DNA from 2 places in the Stenotrophomonas sp. AB1(2024) genome. Region 2 is predicted to be linked to the other one. Evidence: riboswitches for the same ligand, from Rfam matches in the RefSeq annotation. Region 2 holds a riboswitch; the other holds the start of a gene.

The links. A riboswitch is a leader RNA that binds a small molecule or an ion and turns the genes downstream of it on or off. The one in region 2 is predicted to bind cobalamin.
Region 1: another riboswitch for cobalamin. It lies ahead of metE (5-methyltetrahydropteroyltriglutamate--homocysteine S-methyltransferase); the one in region 2 lies ahead of btuB (TonB-dependent vitamin B12 receptor).

Annotation. Positions count from the first base shown of each region.
Region 1 covers NZ_JBBHKO020000001.1:2,256,585-2,259,990, forward strand. The annotation lists gene metE (5-methyltetrahydropteroyltriglutamate--homocysteine S-methyltransferase) at 1-2,008, opposite strand, end outside; cobalamin riboswitch at 2,221-2,454, opposite strand; gene WIX41_RS10330 (HigA family addiction module antitoxin) at 2,500-2,811, opposite strand; gene WIX41_RS10335 (hypothetical protein) at 3,127-3,406, shown strand, end outside.
Region 2 covers NZ_JBBHKO020000001.1:1,418,946-1,422,351, reverse strand. The annotation lists gene btuB (TonB-dependent vitamin B12 receptor) at 1-1,615, opposite strand, end outside; cobalamin riboswitch at 1,734-1,957, opposite strand; gene WIX41_RS06705 (histidine phosphatase family protein) at 2,073-2,654, shown strand; gene WIX41_RS06700 (TfoX/Sxy family protein) at 2,715-3,080, opposite strand; gene WIX41_RS06695 (GAF domain-containing protein) at 3,077-3,406, opposite strand, start outside.

The sequences.
Region 1 (3,406 bases), 840 kb from region 2:
CGATCGAGATCACATCCGCGTCCATCGCCGCCACCGAGTGGATGATGTCGTTGAACTCGGAATAGCACATGTGGGTGTGGATCTGGGTGGCATCACGCACGCCGCTGGCGCTGATCCGGAACGCTTCCACCGCCCAGTCCAGATACTCGCGCCATTGCGCCCGACGCAGCGGAAGGCCTTCGCGGATGGCCGGCTCGTCGATCTGGATCACGCCGATGCCGGCCGCTTCCAGGTCCAGCACCTCATCGCGCAGGGCAAGGGCAATCTGCCGGCAGGTATCGGCGCGCGCCTGGTCATCACGCACGAACGACCACTGCAGCACCGTCACCGGCCCGGTCAGCATGCCCTTCATCGGCCGGTCGGTCAGCGACTGCGCGTACTGCGACCAGCGCACCGTCATCGGCTGCGGGCGGCTCACATCGCCGAAGATCACCGGCGGCTTCACGCAGCGCGAGCCGTAGCTCTGCACCCAGCCGTTCTTGGTGAAGGCAAACCCCTCCAGCTGCTCGCCGAAGTACTCCACCATGTCGTTGCGCTCGAACTCGCCGTGCACCAGCACGTCCAGCCCGATCTGTTCCTGGATGCGCACGCAGTGCTCGGTCTGGCTGGCCAGGAACGCATCGTAATCCGCGTCGGGCAGGGTGCCGGACTTGTTGCGCGCGCGGGCCTCGCGCACCTCCAGCGTCTGCGGGAAGGACCCAATCGTGGTGGTGGGGAAGCGCGGCAGCTTCAGCGCGGCCGCCTGGGCCGGATGGCGCTGCGGATAGCGGCTGTGGCGCTGTGCATCGGCCGGGGTCAATGCGGCCAGGCGCGCGGCCACGGCGGGGTTGTGCACACGCGGCGAGCGCTTGCGTGACGCGATGCGCTCGCGAGACTGTTCCAGCGCAGCTTCGGCGCTTGCCGGGGCATCGATCGCGTCGGCCAGCACGCGCAGCTCTTCCAGCTTCTGCTTGGAGAACGCCAGCCAGCCACGCAGTTCGTCGTCCAGCTTCTTCTCATGCGCCAGGTCCACCGGGCTGTGCAGCAGCGAACACGACGGCGCCAGCCACAGGCAGTCGCTGCCCAGCTGGCCATGCGCATAGCGGGCCAGCACCAGCGCGTTGTCCAGGTGGGTGCGCCAGATGTTGCGGCCGTTGACCAGGCCGGCCGAGAGCACGCGTCCGGCGGGCAGGGCCTTGATCACGGCATCGAGCTGCTCCGGTGCGCGCACGAGGTCCACGTGCAGGCCGTCGACCGGCAGCGAAGCGGCCAGCGCCAGGTTGTCGTCCAGTGCGCCGAAGTAGGTGGCTACCAGCACCTTGGGGCGGGCAGCCTTTGCCAGCACCGCATACGCATGCGTGAAGGCGGCGCGGGCTTCAGGGCCCAGGTCCTGCACCAATGCCGGCTCATCCAGCTGCACCCACTGCGCGCCGGCCGCATGCAGTTGGCCCAGCAGCTGCACGTACACCGGCAGCAGGGCGTCGAGCAGGTCCAGCGCTGGGCTGCCGTCGGTGGTCTTGGACAGCAGCAGGAAGGTCACCGGGCCAATCAGCACCGGGCGGGTTTCAATCCCCAGCGCCTTGGCCTGGCGGTACTCGGCCAGCGGCTTGTCGCCGCGCAGCGCGAAGCCCTGGCCGGCCTGCAGCTCGGGCACCAGGTAGTGGTAGTTGGTGTCGAACCATTTGGTCATTTCCAGCGCGTGCAGGTCGAACCCATCGCGCTGCAGCCCGCGTGCCATCGCGAAGTAGCCGGCCAACGGATCGGCATCGGCCAGCGCGCGGTAGCGGGCGGGAATGGCATCGAACAGGAAGGCGGCGTCCAGCACCTGGTCGTACAGGCTGAAGTCGTTGCTGGGCGGCACATCCACGCCGGCGTCGCGCTGCAGCTGCCAGTGCGTGGCGCGCAGGCTGGCTGCAGTGTCCTGCAGCGATTCAGCGCTGCTCTGGCCGGACCAGAACGCTTCCAGCGCACGCTTGAGCTCGCGCTTGGCGCCGATGCGGGGGAAACCCAGGTTGGTAACAGTGGTCATGGAACGTGTCCTCATTGCGTAGCGGCATTGAGGAACGAAGGAACTGCGCGGCACCCACGCCATTGCTGCCGTGCCCGCCCCGCCAGCGACCTTCGCCCCCGCGGGCGAACCGGATGCCGTGAAGCGGACGCACGGGGGCAGCGCCATGCAGAACGCATGGCGGCAGGCCCCGGCAACCTCCCCGCGGACGTTCCAGGTCAAACAGGGGACGGTCATGTCCCCCGGCCGGGGCCGGTATTCGGGCTGATGGACACGGGCGCATGCGCCCACCTACTTCCTGCCGCTTCCCAGGCGGTCAGGCCCAGTGCTGTTGGCAGGTTTCGTTTCCACTCACCGCTGCGGGGCAGCTCCGGAATGGGTGCGCAAGGCACCGTCACCGGATTCCCGTTTAAACCCATCCCTTCATCTGCATGAAGAGATGGATGCCTTCGGCGAGCACAAGGTAGGCCGAGATGCGGCGGCGGTCAAGAGGACGGCAGCGCGATCAGCGCTCAGGCGGCGGGCTGGTAAGGCTCGATGCGGGCCAGTACGTCGGCCAGCTCGTCGCGCGCCTTGGCCGCGTCGTGGGACATCTGCAGGTTCATCCAGAACCCCTCACTGGTACCGAAGAAACGCGCGAGCCGCAGTGCCGTGTCGGCCGTGATGCCACGACGTCCGGCGATGATCTCGCTGATACGGGTCTGCTTGACGTCGATGGACTTGGCGAGCCGGTATTGGGTCAAACCGAACGGGGTAAGGAATTCTTCCTGCAGGATCTCACCAGGGTGCGGGTAGGGGATGGAACGCATGGCGGCAGTCCTCAGTGGTAATCGCAGATTTCAACGTCGGCAGGGCCGCGCGCTGTCCAGGTGAAGCAGATCCGGTACTGATCATTCAACAACCCTTGGAGAACGATGCTACCGCACAACGATACTATCGTAAAGCGGTACTATCGAGGCTGTTGCTGGGCTGTTCGAATACCCAGCGAACAGACGGATGCTCGCCGTTCTCTGGAGCCCCCGTCAGCAAACGGCATCTCGGATCCGCATCGCCCGAAACGGCAACTGCGGCGCGGTTCTCAGGCCCTGAGAAGGTCGTGGGCGATACTGTGCCCCTGGCGTGGGACCGAGGACGGCAACGTGGCGGACAAGTACTGCGATCTGGTCATGAAAGGCGGCATCACCAGCGGCATCGTGTATCCCAATGCGGTGCTGTCGCTGGCCCGCGAGTACCGTTTCAAGAACATCGGCGGCACCTCGGCCGGGGCGATTGCCGCAGCGGTGGCTGCCGCGGCCGCGCTGGGCGACCGGCGTTGCCGGGCGGGCGAGCCACTGGGACCGCAGGCGGGGTTTGCCGGGCTGGCCGATGTCTCCACCCAGTTGTCGCGGCGCGGCTTCATCTACAGCCTGTTCCAGCCCG
Region 2 (3,406 bases):
CGCGGAAGCCGCCGAAGCGGCGGTCGATGTCCAGGCGCGCGGTGTCCTGCGCGCGGCGTGCCAGCCAGTTGTCGAACTGGGCGCTGCCGTCGGTACGGTTGCGCGGGTCGGCGTGGCTCAGCTGCGCACTGAAATCAAACCCGGCCACGGCCAGCGAGCCGGTCAGCTCGGCCCCGCGGATACGCGCCTTTTCCACCTGCGTCATCATGAACGTGGTGGCGTCGTAGGTGATCAGGTCATCGATGCGCGTTTCATACACATCCAGGCCCCAGCGCCAGCCGTCGCCCTGCTGGGCGATGCCGACGTTGGCGCTCCTGGATTTCTCCGGATCCAGCCCCGGCACGCCACTCCACGGGTCGTACAGATCGCTGAAGGTCGGTGCCTTGAACGCGGTGCCGTAGCTGGCGTTGAGGCGGAAGCCGCCACCCAGCTCCATGCCCCAGCCGAGGCTGCCGGTGGTGTGGTTGCCGAACTGTTCGTTGTCGTCGTTGCGCACGCTGGCCTGCAGGTGGTGCGCGCCGAAGCGGCCCTGGTACTGCACGAACACGCCGGTGTTGTCGCGGCTGTCAACCAGATAGCCGGCACTGCTGCCGTCCAGGTTGTCCTGGCTCCAGTCCACGCCGGCACTGAGCAGCTGGCCCTCGGCAAGGCCCACGTCGGCCTGCATCGAGGCGCTGTCGCGATGGGTCTGCGCCGCGCCCAGCCAGGTGCTGTCGTTGTAGTTGTCGGACTCGTTGTCGGCGCGGCCGACGTTGGCGGTCAGGGTGAAGCGTTCGCTCGGCGTGTAGCGGACCTTGCCGCCCAGCACCTGCTGCAGCGTTTCCGAATGGTTGTAGTAGCCGTCGTAGTGGTTCTCGCCTTCGGCGCGCAGCGCGGTACCTTCCACGCTCAGCGTGTTGGTCAGCGTGTAGCCGCCGCGCAGGCTCATCGACAGGTTGCGGTAGCCATCGCGGTCGGGCTCATCGGCACCGCACCCGGCAAAGGTGGCCGCATCGCCACGGCAGGAATTGATGCCGTCGGTGTGCTGGTACGCGATATCGGTGCCGAACCAGCCACGCGCGCCGGTACCGCCGAAGCCACCGCTGGCCTCACGCAGGCCGTTGCTGCCGCCGCCCAGCTGCAGGTGTGGGGCGAAGTCGCCGGCGTTGCGGCGGGTGAAGATCTGGATCACGCCGCCGATCGCGTCGGCACCGTACAGGCTGGATTGCGGACCGCGCACGATTTCCACGCGCTCGATCTGCGCCAGCGGCAGGTCCTGCAGCATGGCCAGGCCCAGGTCGCCGGTGTTGATGCGCACGCCATCGACCAGCACCAGGGTGTGGGCCGAATTGGTGCCGCGCAGGAACAGCGAGCTCTGCTTGCCCAGCCCGCCGCTGTTGTTGAGGTTGATGCCGGCGCGGCCGCGCAGCAGGTCCTGCAGCGATGGCGCCTGGCTGCGCTCGATCTCGGCACGGTCGATCACCTGCGCCGGCGAAATGCTGTCCTGCAGGGCGATGGAGGTACGCGTGGCGGTGACCAGCACCTGGTCCAGCGCGGTCGCCTCGTCCTGTGCGGCGGCCAGCAGGGGCAGCGCCGACAGCACGGCGAGGGAAAGGACACGGATCTGCAGCTTCATCGTTGACTCCAAGCACCGCGCACGCCCGCGCGGCTGGGGAAGGGGCGGCGGTCAACGGGAGCACGGGACGGTGGGCGGGCGCACGGCGCCGCTTGCCGCCGCCATGCCCGCCGCATCGCAACCAGTCGTGTTCCAGGCCGGTCTCCGGGCTCGCGGGCCGATGGCGGACCATCGCACCAGGCGCCTTCCCATGCCTGCGCACAGTGGCGTATTGCCTGGCTTCCACGCTTACCGTTGCGGGGGCAGCGCCGGGCTGGCAGCAGGAAGGACCTGTTGCGTCACCGGCTTCCCGTTTCAACCTGCCGGCTTGCGCCGCAGGTCACCTGAAAGTGCGCGCAGTGTAGAGCAAAGCCTGGCCGCCGGCGCAGTGCCGGGCGGGGGCGATGTGGCGTGAGCGGTTAGAATGCGCCTCGCTTTATGACGTGGTTCCCATGAAACAGACGTGGTTGCAGTACCTATGATCCTGGATCTGATCCGGCATGCCGCCACCGGCCGCGACGACCACCTGGATGGGCGTACCGATCCACCGCTGGACGGAGACGGCAGCGACCTGATCTGCGCGCGCTACGCGCACCTGCAATGGGAACGCGTGCTGAGCTCGCCCCGCGCGCGGGCACGGGTCACGGCCGATGCGCTGGCGCTGCCGCGCGGGCTGGAGGTGATCGCCGACGAGGAATGGGAGGAACTGGATTTCGGCGATTGGGACGGTCAGCCGCTGGACGCGCTGCCGATGCAGGCGTTGCAGGCGTTCCACCTGGACCCGCATGCCAACCCGCCGCCGCACGGCGAAAGCTGGGGGCATTTCGAGCGCCGCATTGCGCGTGCGCTGCACCGGCTGCTGGACGAGCCCGAGCCGGTGCCGACCCTGGTGGTCAGCCATGGCGGGCCGCTGCGCATGGTGCTGTCGCAGGTGTGCGGCCTGCCGATGGCGATGTGCTGGGCGCTGCGGATCGACCATGGGACGCGCGTGCGACTGCGCGTGGAGCGCGAAGACGGTGAACTGTGGGGAGAGCTCCTCGAGCTGCAGCAGGCGGTGTAGAGCCACGCCCTGCGTGGCTGCGCGCGGTGCCGGGTTCATGCAGCCACGCAGGGCGTGGCTCTACGTCCGGTCTTCGTTGTCCGATTCGAACGGGGCTTCGTCGCCGTCGTCTTCGCTGACCACCGTGCGGTCATACACCGGCCCCGACGCTGGCGGCGCTTTCTTCAGCGGTTTGTCGGCGATGATCGCTTCATACTCGGCGACCAGTTCGGTGCGGCGTGCTTCAGGCAGTTCCTGCCAGTGGCAGTCCTGCAGCGCACCTTCCAGCGAGTACAGCAGGTTGAGGCTGGGCTTGAAGCCGGCACGGCGTACCTTCACGAACGCGCCCACCGCACCGGCGGCGGTCAGGTCTTCGGCGGTGCGCAGGCCGACCTGGCGCAGCCAGGCGGCGCTCTTGGGGCCGATGTTGCGCAGCTTGGTGCTCATCCCAGTGCCTCGACGAACACCGCCGCGATCGCTTCCAGGCCGGCCTGGTCGTCGGCATCGAAGCGGGCCGGCACCGGGCTGTCCAGGTCGAACACGCCGATCAGCGTGTCGCCCTTGACCAGCGGCACCACCAGTTCCGAACGCGAGGCCGAATCGCAGGCGATGTGGCCGGGGAAGGCGTCCACGTCCTCGATGCGCTGGGTGGCGCGCTGCGAGGCGGCCGCACCGCACACACCCTTGTCCAGCGGAATGCGCACGCAGGCTGGCAGGCCCTGGAACGGCCCCACCACCAGTTCGGTGCCGTCGAAGAAGTAGAAGCCCACCCA